2 linked regions of the Colwellia sp. M166 genome follow. The protein of the gene in region 2 interacts with the protein of the main gene of each other region in a pairwise test. Links are inferred from orthologs where the notes say so. Each region holds a gene or a part of one and is shown on either strand. Other genes may lie near its edges. The genes, in order: FGD67_RS16185 and FGD67_RS13425.

Region 1 (11,872 bases), 630 kb from region 2 along the record:
GCATCACGATATTGGGCTCGTTCTTCGTTCGAACCTAAAGAATTTAGCTCTAGTGTGACAAATTCATTGATGCCAAGTTCCCGCCAAAGTCGAGAAGTTAACAAAATGATTTCAGCGTCAATATCCGGTGTCGCAATACCAAAGGCTTCTAAGCCAAATTGGTGAAATTGACGATAACGCCCCTTTTGTGGACGCTCATGACGAAACATAGGCCCCATATACCACAAGCGTTGCTCTTGGTTATAAAGTAAGCCATGTTGATTACCTGCACGTACACAACTTGCCGTTCCCTCTGGGCGTAGGGTTAAACTATCACCATTACGGTCTTCAAAGGTGTACATTTCCTTTTCAACTATATCGGTTACTTCACCAATAGAGCGTTTAAATAAGGCTGTAGACTCAACGATCGGCATACGTATTTCAGCAAAACCATAATTACTAGCTACTCGGCGCAATACAGTTTCTACCATTTGCCAAATACCTGTTTCAGAAGGTAGGCAGTCGTTCATACCTCTAATTGCTTGAATTGCTTTACTCACGTAGTTTTTCCCGCATGTTTATCTATTCAGTAATTTATTCATTGCTTTAACAAAGAATAACTTTATTGTTCATATTTTTTTATCGCGTGCATTATAGGCAGTTTGCTGTCAAACGTAAATAACAGCAAAGCCTACGACCGAGTTAATGATGATTATTCGACTTCTTTTATCTCAATCTTATTACTGGCATCTAATAACTTGGCTTTAGCACGTATACGCTGCTCAAGTTGGTCAACAAGGTTATTATTATCAAAACGCTCTTTTTGACGGATACCATCAAGGTAATAGCCACTTTTTTTACTGCTGCCGGTTAAACCGAGATCAGAAACGATTGCTTCCCCCGGACCGTTAACGATACAGCCAATGATAGATACATCCATCGGCGTCATAATGTCTTCAATGCGCTGCTCTAGTGCATTTACCGTCGAGATAACATCGAACTCTTGACGAGAGCAGCTTGGACACGCAATAAGATTAATACCACGACTGCGCAATTTTAATGATTTTAAAATATCAAAACCAACTTTAATTTCTTCGATAGGATCAGCAGCCAATGAAATACGCAAGGTATCTCCAATGCCTTCTGCTAATAATAACCCTAGGCCTACCGATGATTTAACAGAGCCAGAGCGTAAGCCGCCAGCTTCAGTAATGCCTAAATGCAAAGGATTATCTATTTGCTTCGCCAGTAAACGGTAGGCGCCAACAGCAAGAAATACATCAGAAGCTTTGACGCTGACTTTAAATTCATGAAAATTTAAACGATCAAGAATATCAACATGACGCATCGCCGACTCTAACAAAGCTTCCGGTGTCGGTTCACGGTAGCGTTCTTGAATATCTTTTTCTAAAGAGCCGCCATTAACACCGATTCTAATCGGAATATTGTTATCACGCGCGCACTCAACCACCGAGCGAACTCTGTCTTCACGGCCGATATTGCCGGGGTTAATCCGCAAACAATCAACACCGTACTCCGCTACCTTTAAAGCAATACGGTAGTCAAAATGAATATCAGCAACTAACGGAATATTGGTTTGGCGCTTTATTTCACGAAAAGCTTCAGCAGCGTCCATTGTCGGTACACTGACTCGAACAATATCAGCACCAACAGCTTCAAGAGCTTTAATTTGTCCGACAGTTGCCGCAACATCTGTGGTCAAGGTATTAGTCATTGACTGGACAGTAATAGGGGCATCGCCGCCAACAGGTACATTACCCACCATGATCTGACGGGATTTTCGACGAATAATAGGAGATTCTTTAAACATAATAAAAATTCAATATTGTTACGTTAATTAAACGGGATGTTACCGTATTAAGGCGCTAGTGGTAATGAAAACTTGGCAATATTTCCGGCGTTAAAAGTCGTCATATCAACCGAAACGTCATTGTAATCTATTTGCACCAATTCAGGCTTACCTAAGGTAACAGAAAATGGCGCTTGACCAGAAATACGCATAATATAACCTGATTTTTTAACGCCCCAAGCAATTCTTTCACCTGTAGCATCATAAATATTAACCCAACAATCACCAGAAAAAGTAAACACCACATCCGCTAAAGGTACGGTTAATTCATCATCATTAGCCATTATTTCATTATCAGAGACTACTTGAAGCGTAGTTGACGCTTCAACTACTGGGGATTGTTCAGCGTTAAGCGGTTCAATTGTGACCTTAACACTATCATCTACTGTTGTTGGTAGAGTGCTTGCTGGCGCTGTCACAGTGTCTATAGTATTGTCGAGTGCATTCGCTAAAGTTTCTTGCTGCTCAGTACTAACTTCATTATTTAGCTCAATTGCACTGGCACTATCAGATAAGTTGCTGGGCTCAGTGTTATTATTATCTGCCACTGCTAATTCAGCCGTTTCAGTTAATATCGGCTCTGGCTGTTCTGAAGGTGATTGCAACCACCAAACTACCGTTGCCGTCACTAGAATGGCTAAAATAAGATAAGAAATCCACATTAGCATATTGTGCTCAGCTTGTTTTTCAGTACCTTTAGAAAAGCTTTGCATTTCAGCACATTGACGCTGTGAACCCCCCAGTTGGTCATAACTATTCAAGATATCTTCTTGGGAAATATTAACTAGCTTAGCGTAACTTTTTAAATAGCCACGGTTGAAGGCCGAAGGTAAGCTAAGATCAAATTGCTCAACTTCAATGTTTTCAACGAGTGATATTCTAAAGTTTAATTTGTCTGCCACTTGCTGCTGGCTTAAGCCCTTAATTTTTCGTGCTTCTTTAAGCATACGACCAGGGCCAACAATTTCAATATCATCAGATATTTCTGATAATTGCTCTTCTTCATTTTTCAATATTATATGCTCTTGCTTCATCAAGCGTTACTCTTAGTGTTTCGCAGCTAATTTAGGGTCTGCGAGATAAAGTACATCACCGATTTTTAAAATATAAGGACTACGCAGCTTATTCCAGCGTTTTAACCTATTCACCGCAATATTGTGTTGTTTAGCAACAGTAAATAAACTATCGCCTTGTTCCACAGTATGAATAGGTAATGACACCATAGTTGGTTTATTGTTTTCTCTAGCTATTTTTTCTTGCGATTCAAGCTTTTGTTTCACTGTTGGCATAACTGAATTTACCATCATTGGCTTGAGGCCTTGACTACTCAAGTCTGATTTTTCTGAAATCGCGACAACTTTCGGTGACAATACCACAACGCGCTTTTTCTTTGTTGTCTTTTTACCATTAGCAAGTGAATCTCGGTATTGTTCAGCTAGTTTGTCAGCATCAAGCCGATATAGTTCATTTAAAATGTATTGCTTTGCCTCAAAAGAATGAGGAAACATTTTTACCAGCATATTGCCATAATTTTCAGCAATAGCTTTGTTGCCCTGTTTGGTAAATATTTTAAAGGCTAAGGCTAATGCCTCGGCACTAAAACGACGCGTTGATTTTTCATAGCGATATAAATAGCTTTGTGCTGACGTATAGTTACTTTTCGCGTATTGTAGACGCATCATTTGATATAACGAACTTGCGCTATTGGGACTATGCGCAATGGCTTTTTCAAGATATATTTCCGCTTTATTAAACTGTTTAGCTTTGAGCTGACATAGTGCTAAATTTTCATAACTTTGTGCAACTAAGATATAGCTAGGGATCGCTATAGCTTTTAAGATCTGTTGTTCGGCAGCAGCATATTTTTCTTGGCGACACAAAAATACACCATAATTATTCAAGGTATCGGCATCATCACTATTAAGGCTTAAAGCATGCTCAAAAGCCTCTATCGCTAAATCAGCTTCTCCAACCGTTTCATAATAATGAGCGAATGCTGTGTGCACTTGCACTAAATTAGGCGCAAAACGTTTAGCTTTCGCTAAATTGAGTTTCGCCTGCTGAGTATTGCCCATTTTTAAATAGCCTAAGCCGAGAGAAATTCGGGTCATGGCTATTTCATTATTACTTGCTTCATTTTCAATTAACGGAGTACTTTTATCATGGCCATAATTTTGCGTCACACAAGCGGTTAAACTCATCGTACTTAGCAACACGATAAAAATCGTTGATAATTTTGCCATCATAAAAGTGTCGTCACTTAGTCAGTAATGATTTAACGTTGGAATTAAACCATTTTTACTGAAATTGATTCAGCTTTCACCTCTTTTTTTCCTGTTCGCTTAGTTCTATCTAAAACATCACCCGCTAACTGTCCACATGCGGCATCAATATCATCACCACGCGTGCGGCGAGTGATCACTGTCAGGCCGTAGCTTTGCAGTACTTTATCGAAACGGTCGATACGTGAATTACTTGAACGAGTGTAAGGTGACCCCGGATAAGGATTAAATGGGATCAAATTGATTTTACTCGGTAAATCTTTCAAAGCATGAGCTAATTCATGTGCTTGTTCAGTACTATCGTTAACATGGTCAAGCATGACATATTCAATGGTTGCCTGTTTATTAGCTTTTGAACCCTCAATATAACGCCCCGCAGCGGCTAAAAACTCTTCTAGCGGATATTTTTTATTTATTGGCACTAATTCATCACGTAACTTATTGTTTGGCGCATGAATTGATATTGCTAACGCACAATCAATTTTTTCTTTTAGCATATCAAGCGCAGGTACTACGCCAGAAGTACTAACCGTAACACGACGCTTTGACAGACCATAACCTAAATCATTTAACATAGTATCTAATGCAGGAATAAGGTTTTTCATATTCAGTAACGGCTCACCCATCCCCATCATAACAATGTTGGTAATTGGACGAGTACCGGCAATACGAGTGGCACCAATATCATTAGCAACTCGCCATACTTGGCCAATAATTTCAGCCATTGAGAGGTTACGGTTGAAACCTTGTTGCGCAGTTGAACAGAAAGTACACTCTAAAGCACAACCCACTTGCGATGAAACACAAAGGGTTGCGCGACCATTTTCAGGGATCCACACCGTTTCAACTTCCTGACCACCTTCTAAACGTAGAGCATATTTAATCGTGCCATCGTTTGACACTTGTTTTTCAGAAATTTCAGGCGCTTTAATTTCAGTATCACGTTGTAACTTCTCACGTAACTTTTTATTCAGGTTAGTCATCAAGTCAAAGTCATCATAACCAAAGTGATACATCCATTTCATAATTTGATCGGCACGAAATGGCTTTTCGCCGATGGAAGCAAAATATTCCCTCATTCCTTGATGGTCAAGGTTCAGTAAATTAATTTTATGCTTTACAGGGGTTACTACTTCGGTTACATCACTCATGATAAAAAGTTTCTCAACACTACAAAATTACAGAATAAATTGTACGCTTTTTGCGCAAAACAAACAATTTAGTGGATCTATTTCAAACCTTAAAAAAGTTTAAACTAAATAAAAGTCAATGTTCTCAGTAGTCTGTGCTCTGCAAAAACATTCAATTTTCTATAGCCTTAAAATAGACAAAAGGATTTTACCGATTAACGGTAAAATCCTTCAAATTAATTCTTAAACAATACTAAGCAACCTGTTGTGCAGATAGCTTATGATATAAGCTTTAAAATTAACGAGTACGTGGACAGATTTCTTCATCAGCGAAGAAGTATGCAATTTCACGTGCTGCTGATTCTAAAGCGTCAGAGCCGTGAGCTGCATTTTCGTCGATTGAGTCAGCAAGATCGGCACGGATAGTACCAGCAAGTGCTTCAGCAGGGTTAGTAGCACCCATGATTTCACGGTTTTTAAGAACAGCGTTTTCGCCTTCTAAAACTTGTACCATTACTGGGCCAGAAGTCATGAATTCAACTAAAGCGCCGAAGAAAGGACGTTCGCTGTGCTCAGCGTAAAAACCTTCTGCTTTTTCTTTTGATAAGTGAATCATTTTAGAAGCAACGATTTTTAAACCAGCAGTTTCAAAACGGTTATAGATTTGACCGATAAAGTTTTTAGCAACTGCGTCAGGTTTTACGATAGAAAAAGTACGTTCGATAGCCATGATAGCCCTCTCAATAAAATTAGAATTAAATACGGTATAAATTTTGGCGCGATTATAGACGAATTAAAAGCAAATGCCTAGGCTTATCACTTTTCATCAGCACAGTAATAATTTGAGGGATTTTCTTAACTAGGGCCGCTGCCACTGATGATATTGCATTAAAGCCTAAAAGCAGCTTGACCATTGTTGCTTCAGTAAAACATAAAACGCCCATCAAGATGGGCGTTTTGCAGTCGACACTATTATGTTAAAGCCATTGGCTCATGGCTTAAATACTAATGCGGCGGTACTGACGATATTGCGGTGTCCAAAAGTTAGCCTCAATCTTCTCTGCTAATTGTTCATCAGAAAGTGGCAACGCATGCCCTTGCTCATAAGCAACTTTAGCAACAGCAAAAGCTATTCTTTTACTTAGGCCGGCAATTTCAACTAATGGTGGTAGCAACTCTCCCTTGGCGGTATTCGCCAAAGGTGAAGCTTGTGCTAACATTTCACTTGCGGCCATTAACATTTTATCAGTGATACGAGCTATATTGGCAGAAACTACCCCTAAGCCGATACCAGGGAAAACATAACTATTGTTGCACTGGGCGATAGGAAAAAGTTCGCCTTTATATTCAACAGCTTCAAACGGGCTGCCGGTAGCAATAATAACCTCACCTTCAGTCCAGTTAATAACCTGTTCTGGCGTTGCTTCGACTTGACGACTTGGATTACTCAGTGGGAATATTATAGGTCTAGCACAATGCGACTTCATCGCTTTGATGACTTCCTCAGTGAATAAGCCAGGCACGCCAGAAACACCGATTAAAATCGTTGGTTTTGCGCCGTGCATGACTTCTAACAACGAAGCGTATTCACCGGCGGCATTCCATGTTGCAGTGGCAGACTGTTTTTGTGCCAGTTTCGCTTGAAAGTCACGTAAACCCGTCATACCTTCAGTTAATAAACCGAAACGGTCGATCATAAATATTTGGCTGCGAGCTTGTTGTTCAGAAATTCCTTCACTAACCATTTGTGCAATAATTTGTTCGGCAATACCGCAACCGGCAGAGCCTGCGCCAACAAAGGCAACTCGTTGTGCTGACAATGGTACATTTTTGGTGCGACAAGCCGCTAATAACGTGCCAACCGTTACTGACGCTGTGCCTTGAATATCATCGTTAAAACAACATATTTCATCACGGTAACGGTTTAGTAATGGTGTGGCATTAGGTTGCGCAAAATCTTCAAACTGCAATAACACATGTGGCCAACGACGTTTAACAGCATTGATAAACATTGCTAAAAACTCATCGTACTTTTCTTGCTCAATACGAGGATGGCGCCAGCCCATATACATAGGATCGTTTAACAGTTTTTCATTATTGGTACCAACATCAAGCATAACCGGCAAAGTATATGCTGGGCTAATACCACCACAAGCCGTATAAAGCGAGAGCTTACCAATTGGAATGCCCATACCGCCAATACCTTGATCGCCTAAACCCAGAATACGCTCACCATCGGTAACGACGATAACTTTAACTTTATTTTTCGTGGCATTACGCAAAATGTCATCAAGCTGATGACGTTGGTCATAAGAAACAAACAAACCTCGTGAACTACGATAAATATCAGAAAATTGTTCACAAGCATCACCAACGGTTGGGGTATAAATAATTGGCATCATTTCAGCCAGGTGCGCTTGCACTAACTTAAAAAATAAAGTTTCATTATTATCATGAATCGCACGTAAATATATGTGTTTATTCAAGTTAGTATCAAAAGTACGATACTGCATATAAGCACGTTCAACTTGCTCATCGATACTTTCAAAACGCGGCGGTAACAAGCCGGTTAAATTAAAATGTGAGCGTTCCTCTTCACTAAATGCACTACCTTTATTGAGTAGAGGTGTTTCTAATAAGCTAGGACCCGCATATGGGATATATAATGGACGTTGATTAGTTTCAGATGTCATAGTTGAAGTATATTCTTTATATTTTTAGTGAATGGTGAAAATTCACCACAATAATAATCGAGCGCATATTATAGCCAAATATCGGCTTTTGAAAAGTGATATAGATTAATCATTCAACATTAATCTGCTCTAAATAAAATAGAAGAGAAATTTAATCCGCTTCTGATATCCAAGCCAACTGAATTGCTTCAAGTACCCGTTCACCACAATGCTTGGGATCATCATCAAAGTTTTCTAATGCCAAAACCCATTGCATTAATTCAGGAAAATGTAATGTCATAGGATCGACATCAGGATGCTCTTCGATCAGGTCGAGTGCAATATCAAGTGAATCAGTCCAGCGATAACTCATGGTCTACCTCTTTTTGTTTATCTAATTAGTGAATGATCAAACCAAACCAAAGTGCATCAGCAGCTAACATCAAAATTAACCAAAAAATGATCATTCTAGCTTTACGGCAAAACTGACAATCGGTATGCCACCATTGTTTAAACGATGATTTATTCACAGCAATTACTTAACTTAAAATTTATATGGAACAGTATAATAGTATATTTGTCATTAGGTTATTCATTAAGCAAAAAATAATGATACTAAATGAGTATAATAATACCAAGTCTATTAAGTTTGTTCACTGAGTGGGAAGAAACTTAGTAGAATTGGTATAAATCATTCTAAACTTACTAGGACTGGAAACCAATCAATGTCACCGATAAAATTCACGGCCAATGAAAAGTCATTGTTAATCGACAAATTACAACGCTATTTTCTGAAAGAACTAGAGCAAGAATTGGAGCAATTTGATGCTGATTTTTTACTTGATTTCTTTACTAAGGAATTAGGTGCCGTTTATTACAACCGTGGCTTGTATGACGCCCAAGCCTTAATGTCAGAAAAACTTGAATTAATTTCTGAACAAATTGTTGAGTTAGAGTTACCAATTACTTAACATCGCTTGAGTATAAAAAGCTAACTCAAGACTAAATTATTTGATATATGGCAAAGTAATTATTCTTGATTGCTTTATGATCGCCACAATATAAACACCTAAGGTTGCAGCTATGATGCAAATTACCGATTTAAAAAAAGAACAACAAATAACGCCGCTATTTAGATTAGGTTTTCGGCCTTTCTTTTTGGCTGGCGCACTTTTTAGTGTTATCGCTATTTTCTTATGGATTATGCTGTATCGAGGAGCTTTAGACATTCAACCTTTAGGTGGCGGCTACTGGTGGCATATTCACGAAATGATTTTTGGTTTTGGCTGTGCCATCATTGCAGGTTTTCTGTTAACAGCCGTACAAAATTGGACTGGACTTCCGGGTGTTAAAGGTAAGCTTTTAGCGGCTTTATTTCTCCTCTGGTTATTAGGCCGAGTGAGTTTATTGTTACCCAATATCTTTGGCCCAGCCCTAAGCACAGTAATAGATTTAGCATTTTTACCTTGTGTTGCTTTTATCTTGGCAAAACCAATATTAGCGATTAAACAATATCGCAATTTATTTTTTGTGCCTTTGTTAACTATTTTCACTCTCGCTAATGCAGAAATGCACGCCAGCATTTATTATCCGGCATCAATCTCTACGCAATATGCTGGTTATGCTGGTGTTATGTTAATTACCTTACTGATCTCGGTTATGGTTGGCCGCGTAGTGCCTATGTTTACCGCCAATGGCACAAAAACCACAAAAACTACGCCACTGCCTTGGCTTGATAAGTTAACTAATGGTTCACTGGCTTTGCTCACCATACTACTGCTATTACATCCGATCATTGGCGTAAATAACTTTTATATCGGTATTATTTTAATCTTCGCCGGTATTTTTCAAGCTATCCGTTGGCTGAGATGGCGCCCTTGGATAACCCTAGGCGTGCCACTACTATGGTCATTACACTTTTCAATTAAAGCGCTGGCTTTTGGCTTAACATTACTCGGTTTCAGTTATTTAATACCTGAAATACCGAGCAATCATATTTGGCATTTAATCACTATTGGTGGCATTGGCGGTGTTATTCTCGCGATGATTTCGCGCGTATCATTAGGTCATACAGGTAGAACTTTACAGCCCCCAATGCTGATGTCACTGGCTTTTGCTGCCATGGTACTAGCCAGCTTAATCAGAAGTTTTGGCCCTTGGGGCTTGCCAGAAAAAACCATGATATTTATCGATATCAGTGGTTTGCTTTGGCTGATCAGCTTCGGATTATTTGTTATCTTCTATGGTCCAATGCTGTTAAAGTCTCGCGCTGATGGCCGCCCAGGATAAACGTTTGGCACGCTCATTAATGACCATAACCAAGTTTTAATTTCTTCAATATTAACGTCTTTACAGTCCACACTGTTAAGACGTTAATATTTCAATTCGATATTCTCCAAAATATCCAAAAATGCCATCGACCCATTGACAGCTTTACGATAAGCTTGGCAAAATTTTTCTAATGAGTCTCTTCCATGCGAGCTGTATTTTTAGATTATCAAACCTTTAGCCAATCCTTAGATTTATCAACTATTAATCAGGTAGTCAGTAACCTTAACCTACACGCAACAACATCTCCCTCACAAGTCGTGCAACATAGTGCTAATGCAGAAATTATATTAACTAACAAAGTAGAACTAAGCCGTGAAACATTAAGTCAGCTACCTGATTTAAAACTAATATGTGTCACCGCTACCGGCATTAATAATGTCGATATTGCAGCAGCGAAAGCACTCGGTATAGCGGTGACTAATGTCAGTGGTTATGCAAAAAATACCCTTGTCCAATATATTTTTGCTCAGTTACTGGCTCACTTTAGTCAAATTGAGCATCACAACCGCAATACCCAACAGGGTTTATGGCAGAAAAGTGAGACCTTTTGTCTGCACGGTAATGGCAGTATCGAACTAGCAGGCAAGTCTATCGCTATTATTGGTTACGGGGCTTTGGGACAAAAAGTTGCCGATATTGCTAAAGCTTTTGACATGACGGTACTGATTGCAGAAAGACCTGGTGCTACAACGATTAGACCTGAGCGAATGGCGTTTTTAGCCGCTATCGAGCAAGCAGATATTATCAGCTTACATTGCCCGCAAACGCCAGAAACACAAGGTATGTTTAATGCGGAGTTATTTGCTCGTATGAAAACAAGCGCGATACTGATTAATACCGCACGCGGTGCTTTAATTAATAACCAAGATTTGCTCAGTGCCTTAAATAACGATGAAATTGCCTGCGCGATTTTAGATGTACTTGAACAAGAGCCACCACCAAAAGATCATATACTTTTAGCTGCGCAGTCACCTAAGTTAAAAATTACCGCTCATATCGCTTGGGCAAGCCAACAAGCACAGCAGGCCTTACTTAATTTGGTCGCCAGGAATATAACGGCATTTAAGCAAGGTGAACACACAAATCGTGTTGATTAATACTGAGTAAAACAACAAGTAGAAGGCCCGTATTTTAAAACCACTGGTCTTTTACTTTCCCATAATGAAAATAGCCCCACTGCCCTACTCGTCGTAATGAACGCGCAAATCGTGTTGATTAAGGCTGAGTAAAGCAACAAGTAGAAGGCCCGTATTTTAAAACCACTGGTCTTTTACTTTACCGTAATGAAAATAGCCCCACTGCCCTACTCGTCGCAATGGAGCAAATGGAAACTTAGGCAAAGCTTTATTGTACAACGGCAAATCAGGTACCGGTTTTTCAGCCACTTTTTCAGCTAAACGCTTGCCCGCTTGTACCGAAAATGAAACGCCACTACCGCAGTAGCCCATGCTGTAAAATACCGACTTTTCATCATTTTGATAAATGTGCGGTAAATCATCTAACGCCATACAAATCCAGCCAGACCAAGCATAACTGTAGTTGATGTTGCTCAGCGCAGGAAAACTGCTTTTGAGTACCGACAGTAGACGTTGTGCGTAATAAGGATCT
Region 2 (11,946 bases):
CAATAGTGATAGTCGATTAGTCTCAATGCCATTTCTTTTAATGGTTAATGCTGATGTGGCAACGTTAAACTGCAATTCACCCAAGGTTTTTATTTCGACATCACCACCGATAACTTCAAAACTTTGTACTTTATCAAGATGCTGCCAAGTAATTTTGTTATTACCTAACGCTAACTGAATAAATTCGGCTTCACCCGCACTAATATTCAGCCAAGCATTAAAGTTAATCGCCGAATGCGTATTGGCATCCTTGATCGCTAATACTCGCCCTAACCAAGGTGTTATATCGATTTCATTCGCTTCAAGGTAAGCTTGTCCACTGAGGTTATCAAAGCTTTGACCTTTAAAGTCTAATAATACTTTTAAATTATTAGAGCTTAAGCCATCAACAATGACCGTTCCATTGGCTTGATGACGATCATTGTCATTGAGCCAAAACATTTCATTAATGGTAAACGCTCGATCTCCGGCAATGGAACGATAAAGTACATGGCTATCACGAATTGAAAAGCGAGAAATTTGATCTAATAAAATAGTAGAAAGCGAGTCTAATAAGCTCTCATCAGATTCATCATTATCACTGACTTCTTCCGCAGAATTAGCCAGCGCATCCTGCTCAAACGTTAATTCAGCGCCGGAAATAACAAAGTCTTTAGTCACTAATTGTCTTGAGCGTACACTGCGCCAAAAATCCAATTCAACTTCTAGGCTATCAATGTATATTTTATTATCACCGAGGGAGGAAAGCTCGACTTGTCGGGTGATCAGAGTCGGCCCCGATGTTTGCCAGCCCATGCTTAGGGAACCAATAGAAATATTACTGTTGTAGGTGGTATTTATGTAATCTTCGACATTTTGGCGATAATTATGCGCATAAGGTAGAAATAAGCGCAAGGTACTAATCAACACGGCAAACACCACTAGCAATATTGCTAACAGTTTATAAAGGCGCTTAAGCCAGCGATTTAATACCGTGGAAACACTCATTAATATTTTACCAAGACACTTACATTATTCATAAATATAGGACACTACATCATAACAACATCAAACTGCTCTTGATTATACATGTTTTCTGTCTGTACTTTAATCTGCTTACCAATGAAAACCTCAAGCTCAGCAAGATTATGATACTCATCGTTTATTAATGATTCACTCACCGATGACGAAGCATAAACAATAAATTTATCGGCATCGTATGCACGGTTAACGCGGACAATTTCTCGTAAAATTTCAAAACAGACCGTCTCAACCGTTTTAACATAGCCTCGACCATGACAAACTTCGCACTCGCCACAGAGAATATGTTCTAAGCTTTCACGCGTGCGTTTACGCGTCATTTCAACAAGCCCTAACGCTGAAAATCCTGACAAGCTGTATTTAACATTATCTTTAGCCATAGCCACATCTAAGCTATGTAGTACTCGGCGTTGATGCTCTTTCTCGTTCATGTCGATAAAATCAACGATGATAATACCACCAAGGTTTCTTAATCTAAGCTGTCGAGCAATCGCCTGCGTCGCTTCAATATTGGTATTAAATATGGTCTCTTCTAAATTTCTGTGACCAACAAAAGCACCGGTATTAATATCAATCGTGGTCATAGCTTCTGTTTGATCTATGATCAGGTAGCCCCCCGACTTCAACTCAATTCTACGGTGCAAAGAACGTTGGATTTCACTTTCCACATCAAATAAGTCAAATATTGGCCGCTCGCCGGGATAGTATTCCAATACTGGCGCTAAGTTCGGTACAAATTCACTGGTAAATTCAACTAATTGCTCATAAGTTAGCTTAGAATCAATACGAATACGTTCAAGTGAAACACCAACAAAATCACGTAGCACTCGAAAGGCTAATGATAAATCTTGATAAATAGGATCTTTGGTTTGTTTGCGCTCTTTGCGCTCGATCACTTTTGCCCACACACGGCGCAAAAACTCGGCATCGTGCTGCAATTCTTCAATACCAGCACCTTCTGCGGCAGTACGGACAATAAAGCCATGATCTTCTCCGCAGTATGGCGTAACAATAGATTTTAAACGGTTGCGCTCTTTCGGGTCTTCAATACGTTGCGATATTCCAGCGTGACTGGCATTGGGCATCAACACTAAAAAGCGTGCTGCGACAGTAATATCTGTAGTTAAACGGGCGCCTTTCGTGCCCATAGGGTCTTTAACAACCTGGACAACAATATATTGCCCTTCATGCACCAAATTGCGAATATCAGGTACTTGTTCACTATTACTGTCTACTTTTAAAATCAATTTAGAATTAATATCCGAGGCATGTAAAAAAGCCGCTTTGCCTAAATTAATATCAACAAAAGCGGCTTGCATGCCGGGTAGTACCCGAATAATCTTACCAAGGTAGATATTTCCTACTAAGCCACGACGAGCTTCACGCTCAACATGCACTTCTTGTAGTGAACCATTTTCGATTAACGCTACCCGTGTTTCACTTGGGGTAACATTGATAAGTAATTCACCGCTCATATCAATTCCTGTTTAATCTGTTGTCATTGATGACTTAACACCGAATGTCGATAGTAACTGGGCTGTTTCATATAAAGGCAAGCCAACTACAGCAGAATAGCTACCACGAATTTGTTTAACAAATTGACCCGCAATGCCTTGAATACCGTAAGCGCCAGCTTTATCTTGCGGCTCACCTGTATGCCAGTAGTGTGTTATTTCTTTTTCACTTAGGGTTTTGAAATCTACCTCTGTACTTACTATAACAACCTCAAATCGTTGACCTTTAACCCCAGCAATTGCGGTAACCACTTCATGAGTATTGCCTGATAACATAGCCAACATAGTATGACAATCAGATAAAGATTCAGGCTTACCTAAAATATGCTGCCCAAATACCACACTCGTATCTGAACCAAGTACCACCACATCATCATGATGTTTAATAGCAATAGCCTGCGCTTTTGCTAACGCCAAACGAGCAACATATTGCTCAGGAGATTCACTCGACAGTACGCTTTCATCGATATCGGCAGGTACACAAGTGAAATCATAACCAAGTTGTTTTAGTAATTCTTTACGGCGTGGTGATTGTGACGCCAAAATCAGGGTATTAGACATGTTATTTGATTCGAAAGTTTCGTCTTATTTTACGTAATAATAAAAATACCCAAGGCCACAATATAATTGTGGTAAGAACGGGGTATAAATAACTCGGCAAAAATACCGCATCAGTTAGAAAGCGTTGCAGCCAAAATACTATTAAATGATACAGCGCCGACAACACACCAACAATTAATGCTTGCTGCCAAATAGAAAAGTTGCGTATTTTTTGAAAATTTCCTGCCACAATATAAACAGAAATAGCCATTGCTGCAGCATGAACACCTAAGGTTGAACCTAATAAAACATCAAGAATAAAGCCCATCACCCCCGCTGATATAACATTTACTCGGTTTGGTAACGCCAAGCACCAGTAAAGTAGCACAATCAGTACCCAGTCAGGTCGAAAAGCATCAACACTCAAAGGCAAAGGCATAATACTTGCCATTAAAGCGACTAAAAAAGTTAATAGAATAATCAAGCGACTAGCAATGGTCATTTATTTTTAGCCTTGTCATCTGGTTTTAGCACTATATTTTTAGTTGCTTGCAAGTTGCTTTGCTCTGGCCATAACAATAAAACATAACGTAAGCGATCTATTTTCGCGACAGGTTGACTTTGAATTTGAGAAAAAGCACGTGATTCATCTTGCAACACAGAAGTCACTTTTGCCACGGGATAACCTTCTGGAAATTTACCGCCTAAGCCTGACGTAACTAACATATCATCAACTCGAATATCAGCACTATGCGGCACATGGTTATGTCCTAAGGTATCTATCACCCCAACCCCACTCGCAATTAAGCGAACGCCATTTCGGCTGACTCTGACCGGTACCGCATGAGTTACATCGGTGATCAATAATACACGACTACTGGTAGTGCCTACATGCAGTATTTGACCAACAATACCTTCATCATCAATAACGGCTTGACCTTCATAAACGCCATCATTTGCCCCTCGATTAATGACCACTTGGTGGGTATAAGGGTCACTATCAACCGCTAAAATTTCAGCAACCATTTTTTTAGCATCACCACGTAATGGTGACGCAAGTAAGGCCCTTAAACGATCATTTTCGCGTTGTACAATCTGTAATTGTAACGCTTGTTCATGAAAAGCTAATTCATTGATTTTATATTGCTCGTTATCGGCAATAAGTTGACGACGAGTAACAATATTTTCTGCCGCCCAATTCATCATTTGTTTAGGCGCTGTTGCTAAGTATTGCAGAGGGCTCACCATAGACTGTAAATAGCCGCGAGCAAACTCGAAGCTATTAGCTTTATGGTCAAAAAATATTAACAGTCCAGAACAAAACAGCACCAAAATAAGTCGGTGCTGTGGGGAAGGTCCATGCTTAAATATTGGATTCATTGCGTGAACTATTAATTATTCGTAAGAGAACAAATCGCCGCCGTGCATATCAATCATTTCAATTGCCTTGCCACCGCCACGTGCCACACAAGTTAATGGATCATCAGCAACCACAACAGGAATGCCAGTCTCTTCCATTAATAAACGATCAATATCTTTCAGTAAAGCACCACCGCCAGTTAGAATCATACCGCGCTCTGAAATATCAGCTGCTAATTCAGGTGGTGATTGCTCAAGTGCAACCATAATAGCACTAACAATACCGGTTAACGGTTCTTGTAGTGCCTCTAAAATTTCATTGCTATTGAGTGTAAAGCTACGAGGAACACCTTCAGCTAGGTTGCGACCGCGTACTTCAATTTCAACTAATTCTTCACCTGGATAAGCTGAGCCAATTTCATGCTTGATTCGTTCAGCGGTTGCTTCACCAATCAGGCTACCAAAATTGCGGCGTACATAGTTAATAATAGCATCATCAAACTTATCACCACCAATACGCACAGACGAAGAATAAACCACACCATTTAATGAAATAATGCCAACTTCAGTAGTACCACCACCAATATCAACTACCATTGATCCAGTTGCTTCCGATACTGGCATACCCGCACCAATTGCCGCTGCCATAGGCTCATCAATTAAGTAAACTTCACGTGCACCTGCACCCAAAGCTGATTCACGAATGGCACGACGTTCAACCTGTGTTGAACCACAAGGAACACAAACCAAAACACGTGGGCTAGGACGTAAGAAGTTATTGCTATGCACTTGTTTAATAAAGTATTGCAACATTTTTTCTGTCACAAAAAAGTTAGCAATAACGCCATCCTTCATCGGGCGAATTGCCTCGATATTGCCCGGCGTACGGCCTAACATTTGTTTAGCTGCTGTACCAACAGCCGCTACACTTTTAGAGCCACCACTGCGATCTTGTCGAATAGCAACAACAGAAGGCTCGTTTAAAACAATGCCTTGGTCTTTCACATAAATCAGGGTATTTGCTGTTCCTAAGTCGATTGATAAATCGTTAGAAAACATGCCGCGTAATTTCTTAAACATATTGTCGAAATGTCCTTTAAACATCACCTAGGCAACAAATTGCCAGAATAGTATTGTGCTAAATTTGCCAACTTAAAATCAGCTGACAAATGATATTTGGTATTATTAACAAGCTATCATACCGCAGACTATAGCGCTTGTGTTGTTAGATTGATAAAAATATCGCGAAATATTCAGTTTTTTTGTTATTCATTAAATCAACAAGCGTTTACAGGCGGCAGGTCAACAAAATACTCAAGCCATCTCAACACTAATTGGCCACTTCACGCCATGAAATAATACGGTCGTTGCCGCGGTAAAGACCAAAGCTTAATGTAGCACTTGGATTAGCATCGAACGGACCATCATTCTTGCCATCCTCATTGCGCCAATCAAATTGCAACCATGCTGGCATTTGGTATTCAAAGTCCAGCACTCCTTGCTTAGTTGGTGAACTGAAAAATAATTGTTTTTGCTCACCTTCAATGAAAACACCACTAACACTCGCCTCAGTATCGGCAACCTGTATGTTGTCGGTTTCAATATCAATGAGACGATAATCCCAAATGTTCATATTACCTGAGTATTTTGTACCTGATTTTTTATCCTCAACACTCGCAGTTAAACAACTTTCATTGGAATTTATCGCAAAATTTTCACTGTCATATTTCCCGTTGGTGCCGTTATAAACCTCTATTGATAATGGTACTCGCAAACGTGTATTTTCTGAGCCATAGGCATTTGCTAACACCATTCGAGCAAAACGAATATCAACACCAGTGCTGACAAGCTTTTCAATAGCGGCTTCAGCTATTTCATTGCTGGCTGGATTGATTTGTAAAGTAACGCCATCTTGATCGGTAATTTGCTGGGGTACAAAAGGAATTTTTGCCGAAAATGGCTTTAAGAAACTAGTTTCATCCCGATCATAACTAAAATGGTCATTATCTGAAAACGTATAAAGCATTTGCCCGGCAACTAAAGCGCCTTCATCATTAACACTAAACTCTAGCTTACCTGGCTCCATAAACGCAGTGATCTCAACAAAGTTTGCAGCATTTTCATCAGCACTTAACGCCTCATCATTAACACGAAGCTGCTCATCGTCATGGTCAGGCCAAGGAATATCAACACCTGTTGCCAGCAACCTCATAAAGCCTTCTGCCGCACCTAAGGTGTAGTTTTGTGTTATTTCGTCTTGTGCATTAAAAGCTGTAATGGCTATTTTCGGTGTTAGGCTATAGCCAATAGTGCCTTTGTTGTCAGTTGTGCGTTGGCCGGTATAAGTCCAATTTGCTATTTCACAGCGCCCTGAATCTGCATCACTGTGATAGGCATCAAGCCTACCCGCAGTATTGACTGTTTGCTTAAAGTAAGCAGGAGTAAAACGCCCAAGCGTAAGGTTGTCGGCACTGACTAAGCCTTGACTACCTGATAAACCGCCATAATTACTATCTTGTAGCTCAACATTAATAACACCAACTTCATTATATCGCCCACCATTAAATACTGATTGCCCTTTATCGCCATCGCTAAAGTTAGTTAATACCACAGGCTGAAAACCAGTATCGCTTTCAATACTTGTGTTATCGAGGTACGTAAACTGACCATTGACGGTATCTGCAAGGGTCGGCGCTACTCTTGTCACCTTTAGTTTTAGTGTTCCATCGCTTTGTCGATAGTTTTGTGTGATATCACCGTTCTCATTTAAGGCACGAACATGAAAAGTAAAATCTTTGCCTGCAACAAAAGTGCTATCAGCAGTGGCGTTATAACTGGCCGTAGAGTTAATCACAAATTTGTCTGGCTTTACCCAAAAGCTATTTGAACTGCCAACAATAGCAATATCGTCATTAGCATATTTTGCATGTAAACGAATTTGCCCAGCATCTAGATACTGAGGTTTTACAATAGTCGCAGTACTCTCAGCATCAAAAGCTAAGGTAACATCGTTGGAAAATTGTGGATATTTTGCAATATTCTTGTCACCCGTTTGGAAAGCTAAGCCGGGGTTAAAGTTTAAATCTGGCGTTATATTCTCTTGAGATAAGCTAATCGTAACATCACCAGAAAATAAACCTTCACACACCCCGTTATTACTTTTAACTGCTTGCAGTTTCAGGGTGTCGGCAAATTCTTTACCTGATATTTGATGTGCAATAGTCTCATTATTATCGTTACTAGAAAGAAACCTAAAGCCAGCGTTTTCAAAGCCCATGTTACAGCTATCACCGACACCTGAACACTCAAAAGCATGACTGGCATTCACGCTTGCATCGTCAACTGATAAAGTTAATGTTTCTGCGGTGGTATGATTAAACGTAAAGCTTGTACTGCCTGTAAAGGTTGGTGATGCTTTAATAATACGCCCATCAGTTGGACTAATGACAGTAAAGTTTAAGCTCACCGCTTCGGTACTTAAATCACTATTACTTGCACATTCGCTATTAGTGCAAGCTTTGATGGTGATTTGCTCAGCGGCACAAGTTAAACCATTACCATCATGCACAATTTCATAGTGATGAATAATGGGCTCCGCGCAAGGGTGTCTTTTAGCATAAATCTTATTGATTTCAGCAGCACTTAACGCGCCTTTAAAAATATGCACTTCATCAATCAACCCTGAGAAGAATCGACTAGAAATACGCTGATCTTGCCCTATTTGTAAGGGGTCATTGTTTAATATTAAGTCCCCCGTTACCGCGCTAGATCCTTTTTCAACACCGTTAATATAGATTACTTGCTTACCACTTTCATAAGTTATGGCAACGTGATACCAGTTACCCGCTGTAATACCGGCACCCGATGTAGAAAAAGACGATGTTTGCCACCACCAGTTAATTTCACCTGAAGGTTGCAGGTGAAATTCGTAGTTCTCATCTTTCGAAACAATAGTTTTTAGGCCAGAGCTTGGTAATGATTTGGGATTTATCCAAACACTTACCGTTAATGTTTTTTGTAAATCTAAGGGAAAGTCACTCGTACCATCATCGTCAATTTGAATATAGTCATCAATGCCATCAAATTCTCCATAGCTACAAGTACCAGGATTACCCGTTAGCGCTGAGGTTGCGCTATTAGTAGTAAGGCCATTAAACGCTTGGCCATTAAAATTACCTGTTTCATCAATAACTTCATCGGTAGATCCATTCCATGATAACGATTCCATTGAAAATTGCGCAATCAATTCACTGTCACAAATAATAGGTTCGCCATCAAGATCTAAACCGTTACTTTGATAATTATATATTTGATTAATTTGTGTTTGGCCAATAACACCATCAAAAATAACCAGCTCATCCATTAGGCCATTAAAAGCCTGGGAAGAATCAAAACGATTACCAACACTATCCTGCTCTTGCCCCAGAATCAGACTTTCTACACTCCGCGGGCTTGTTGTTAAAGCTATACACCCTTGAGCAATACTATCAATAAATAGACAACTCTGATTATCACCATGTGTCCAAACTAGGTGACGCCAAGTGTCTCCTGCAATCGAAGAGGTAGTTAAAGTGCTAATCGGCCTATCTTTTAGATATGGCCTAAAGCTTGTGTCACGCGTAAACCACATCAATAGTTCATTATGGCTGCCTGATGTGGCGCCAGATAGAATACTCTGAGTACTAGTTTTAGCCGTTTTCAGCCAAAGTGAAATACTAAACTCGCTTTTATTATGCAAAACATCTTTATCAAGTACGACATAATCTTGAGTACCTGTTGTAGATAAATCAAGTGCTTGACACACCTTACCTTCTACCGTTTGTGCTGATCGCGCTGTACTATGAAACTCGCCAATACTGTCTTTAACTTCGCCAGCAACATTAGCATATTCTCTTTCGTCGAACTTAAAGTTAGCAATGGCGGTAACAGGAATATCTTTCTGACAAAACTCACCAAAATCAGCCGTAAAAACATCGCTATCGTAAGTCAAAATAGAGTCAGAGTTTACGGTAAACTTCTCTCCTGAGGTCACCCCATGTAAGAAACTTGCCGATGTAAAAGTAATATCCTTAGCATACAGAGCGCCTGAAAAGGTCACTCCGCTATTTAGCGTTACATCCCCATTAACATGCATCACGAGTTTACTTACATCACCGGATATATTTTTACCGCTTGAGTTAACCATAGTTGCGGCAGTAAATAATACTCCTGAGTCAATATAAACAACGGCGGTGCCCGCACCGACGACGTTGATTTCAACACTTGACGCTACCGAAAATTGACCAAAATAATAGGTTTTTCCTGCAGACAAGTTAAGTGTGTTGTTAAAGCCTAAAGATAAGTTCTCAAAAAAATAAACATCATGGTTAGCACTAAAATTAAGTACTGCATCGGAGTTAGCGGTTATTTGATCATAATTATTGACACTTGTGGTGCCAAAAGTCGTTATTTGATTGCTCGGTGGACTATAGTCAATGGTGCCACTACCGCGTAAAAAATCGGCATTAACCTCTGGTGAAGCTTGACCAGAAGCCATGCAATTAGCCGTCGAACAACTGTTAATGTTCGAACCTAAGTTATGACTAATTTGAAAAGTCGACAATACGGTATCAGGGTTATTGGTAAGGCGTGCATTGTAACCAAAATCAACACTACTGGTGTTTGCGCTAGCACCATGAGAAGCAATAACATCAGGAAATACAGCTTGACATTCAGCGGCCAAAACAGGAGCTGAAAAAGCGCTATAAATCAGCATAAACAAAGCAGTAAAATATTTAAATTTACACATAATAACAACCTTCTATCTTAATACTTTACTAGCATGTTGATTGATATCAGCACTAATTGTTAACGTCGAGTAAAGTCACACTCTACACTAACTGAAATAAATTATATCGCATTAGCCAAGCTTTTTTATATCGCCTCCCCATGAAATACGTCACTTCAAAACGAGGAAAGCCAGTTTTTTTCACCTGTCAATAAGGCAATACACCAAGACAGCTTGCATACTACTCAAGCTGCGTAGAAGCCACTCCTACATACTTCGAGCTTCCACTTCAATCACTCTCGAGGTAGTTTCACCAGCGATATTGCACTGTCCGACACTTGTAATGGTATAATAACGTACCCCATTATGAGTGAAGTCATCACATTTAATAGGGTCGACTATTTCACAAGCGTTAAAACCCTCTATTGTACTGATTATGGGTGGCTCATGGCTAACATCAGCACATGTATTTACTGCGCTGCTATTTAAACCCACAGGAAACAACTGCGATAACTGCCATTGCACCCCCGTTTGGGCAGCGTTGTAGGCACGCGTTCCTAATACTTCAAACGCTAAGTTTTCTTGACTAGAGTCCATCATTTTAACCAAAGCAGCGCCAAGTAATGACATCACAACAATAACAAAAATAGCAATAACTAACGAACTACCTCTACGCGGTCGATAATAGCCTAAGTTATGATGAAACAGTTGATTCTTTAATTTAAGGTTACGGGACATTAGGCACCTGAATTTCATGACTAAAATTTATTTCTTCATCATTTCTAACGAATTTAAAACGCACAATAACCATAGCGTTTCTTTGTAACGTGCTAGGTAGGGTTTCGAACGGAACAACTCGACCCGCTGCTGAGAAGTTTTCTAGATCTTCAGCCATTAAAACACCACCGTTATTCGGCTTACCATTAGTGTCATAGCCGTTATAGCCTTTATAGCGTCTAAGCTGTTCACTTTCAATACAATAACTCACGGGTTCGTCGATAAAGAACAGTCGCTTAGTCGGTGATTCAGCGACAAATAAAATATTATTGGTGAAATTAATCGTTGATGGTGTTTGTTTATCGCCAGCGTTATCTAGAGAAGAAAATTCAGCGACCACCCCCGGAGTTTTAGTATAAATATCGGCCGTATTTAATGCATATATCGAGACATACTTGGTTGTTGCTTGTAGCGAATCTTCTAGCATGAGTACTTCGATGCTATTGCTGGCCGCTTCCGGAGCTACGGGAATATCAACATAAATAACACTTTGGTCGATAGGGGTAAACTCTAAACATTGAGCATTATTGCCGATAGTACGTATGCTATTGGGCAGTGCATTTCTGACTTCTCGACTAAGCCGCTCAAGCGAAAATCTCGCGGTTGAAATAAGTGCATCACGATCCGCTGCATCGGTATAACTTTGAGTGCCAAATCGTAAAAAACTCGTGATACTCGTGGCAACAATACCCAAAATAACGATCACTGTGACGAGCTCAACTAAAGTAAATCCCTTTGATTTAGTCGATAATAAGCGCATTAAAAATTAGCCTTAAAGGCAGAAAAAACGAAGTCAAATTGCTGCGGCGTTGTTACCGTCACCGTGATCAACTTAGCCGTGTAATTATTTGCATTAGCGGTGACCCGATAGTTACTTTCGTTAGTCACACTAACTTTTACTTGAAAACCACGGTAAATATCTTTTAAAGGATCACCGGCCCCTAGAGAACTCTCAATTTCATTAATGAC

Evidence for each region.
Region 1: the proteins of FGD67_RS13425 (region 2) and FGD67_RS16185 interact in binary tests that used the Escherichia coli proteins (3 or more experiments, as listed by UniProt). The link is inferred for Colwellia sp. M166 from one-to-one orthologs.

The regions. Positions count from the first base shown.
Region 1 is NZ_CP040755.1:3,568,686-3,580,557, reverse strand. Bases 871-3,675 are described here. They hold FGD67_RS16185 (RodZ domain-containing protein), read right to left. Parts: upstream 2,884-3,675; coding sequence 1,858-2,883; downstream 871-1,857. Other genes in these bases: pilW (type IV pilus biogenesis/stability protein PilW), read right to left, coding at 2,896-3,675; ispG (flavodoxin-dependent (E)-4-hydroxy-3-methylbut-2-enyl-diphosphate synthase), read right to left, coding at 871-1,810. Outside these bases: hisS (histidine--tRNA ligase), read right to left, coding at 1-539; more of ispG, read right to left, coding at 692-870; more of pilW, read right to left, coding at 3,676-4,095; FGD67_RS16175 (bifunctional tRNA (adenosine(37)-C2)-methyltransferase TrmG/ribosomal RNA large subunit methyltransferase RlmN), read right to left, coding at 4,137-5,282; ndk (nucleoside-diphosphate kinase), read right to left, coding at 5,560-5,991; FGD67_RS16165 (NAD-dependent malic enzyme), read right to left, coding at 6,260-7,954; Fe-S cluster assembly protein IscX, read right to left, coding at 8,106-8,306; FGD67_RS16155 (hypothetical protein), read right to left, coding at 8,332-8,463; FGD67_RS16150 (DUF2164 domain-containing protein), read left to right, coding at 8,659-8,904; FGD67_RS16145 (NnrS family protein), read left to right, coding at 9,017-10,222; FGD67_RS16140 (D-2-hydroxyacid dehydrogenase), read left to right, coding at 10,408-11,361; FGD67_RS16135 (FAD-binding oxidoreductase), read right to left, coding at 11,518-11,872.
Region 2 is NZ_CP040755.1:2,938,680-2,950,625, reverse strand. What follows is about bases 3,492-6,370. They hold FGD67_RS13425 (rod shape-determining protein), read right to left. Parts: upstream 5,514-6,370; coding sequence 4,470-5,513; downstream 3,492-4,469. Other genes in these bases: FGD67_RS13420 (DUF6701 domain-containing protein), read right to left, coding at 5,764-6,370; mreC (rod shape-determining protein MreC), read right to left, coding at 3,573-4,454; mreD (rod shape-determining protein MreD), read right to left, coding at 3,492-3,576. In the rest of the region: FGD67_RS13450 (YhdP family protein), read right to left, coding at 1-987; rng (ribonuclease G), read right to left, coding at 1,032-2,495; FGD67_RS13440 (nucleoside triphosphate pyrophosphatase), read right to left, coding at 2,508-3,095; more of mreD, read right to left, coding at 3,097-3,491; more of FGD67_RS13420, read right to left, coding at 6,371-10,221; FGD67_RS13415 (MSHA biogenesis protein MshP), read right to left, coding at 10,468-10,938; FGD67_RS13410 (PilW family protein), read right to left, coding at 10,928-11,737; FGD67_RS13405 (type II secretion system protein), read right to left, coding at 11,737-11,946. UniProt on the Escherichia coli protein: Forms membrane-associated dynamic filaments that are essential for cell shape determination. Acts by regulating cell wall synthesis and cell elongation, and thus cell shape.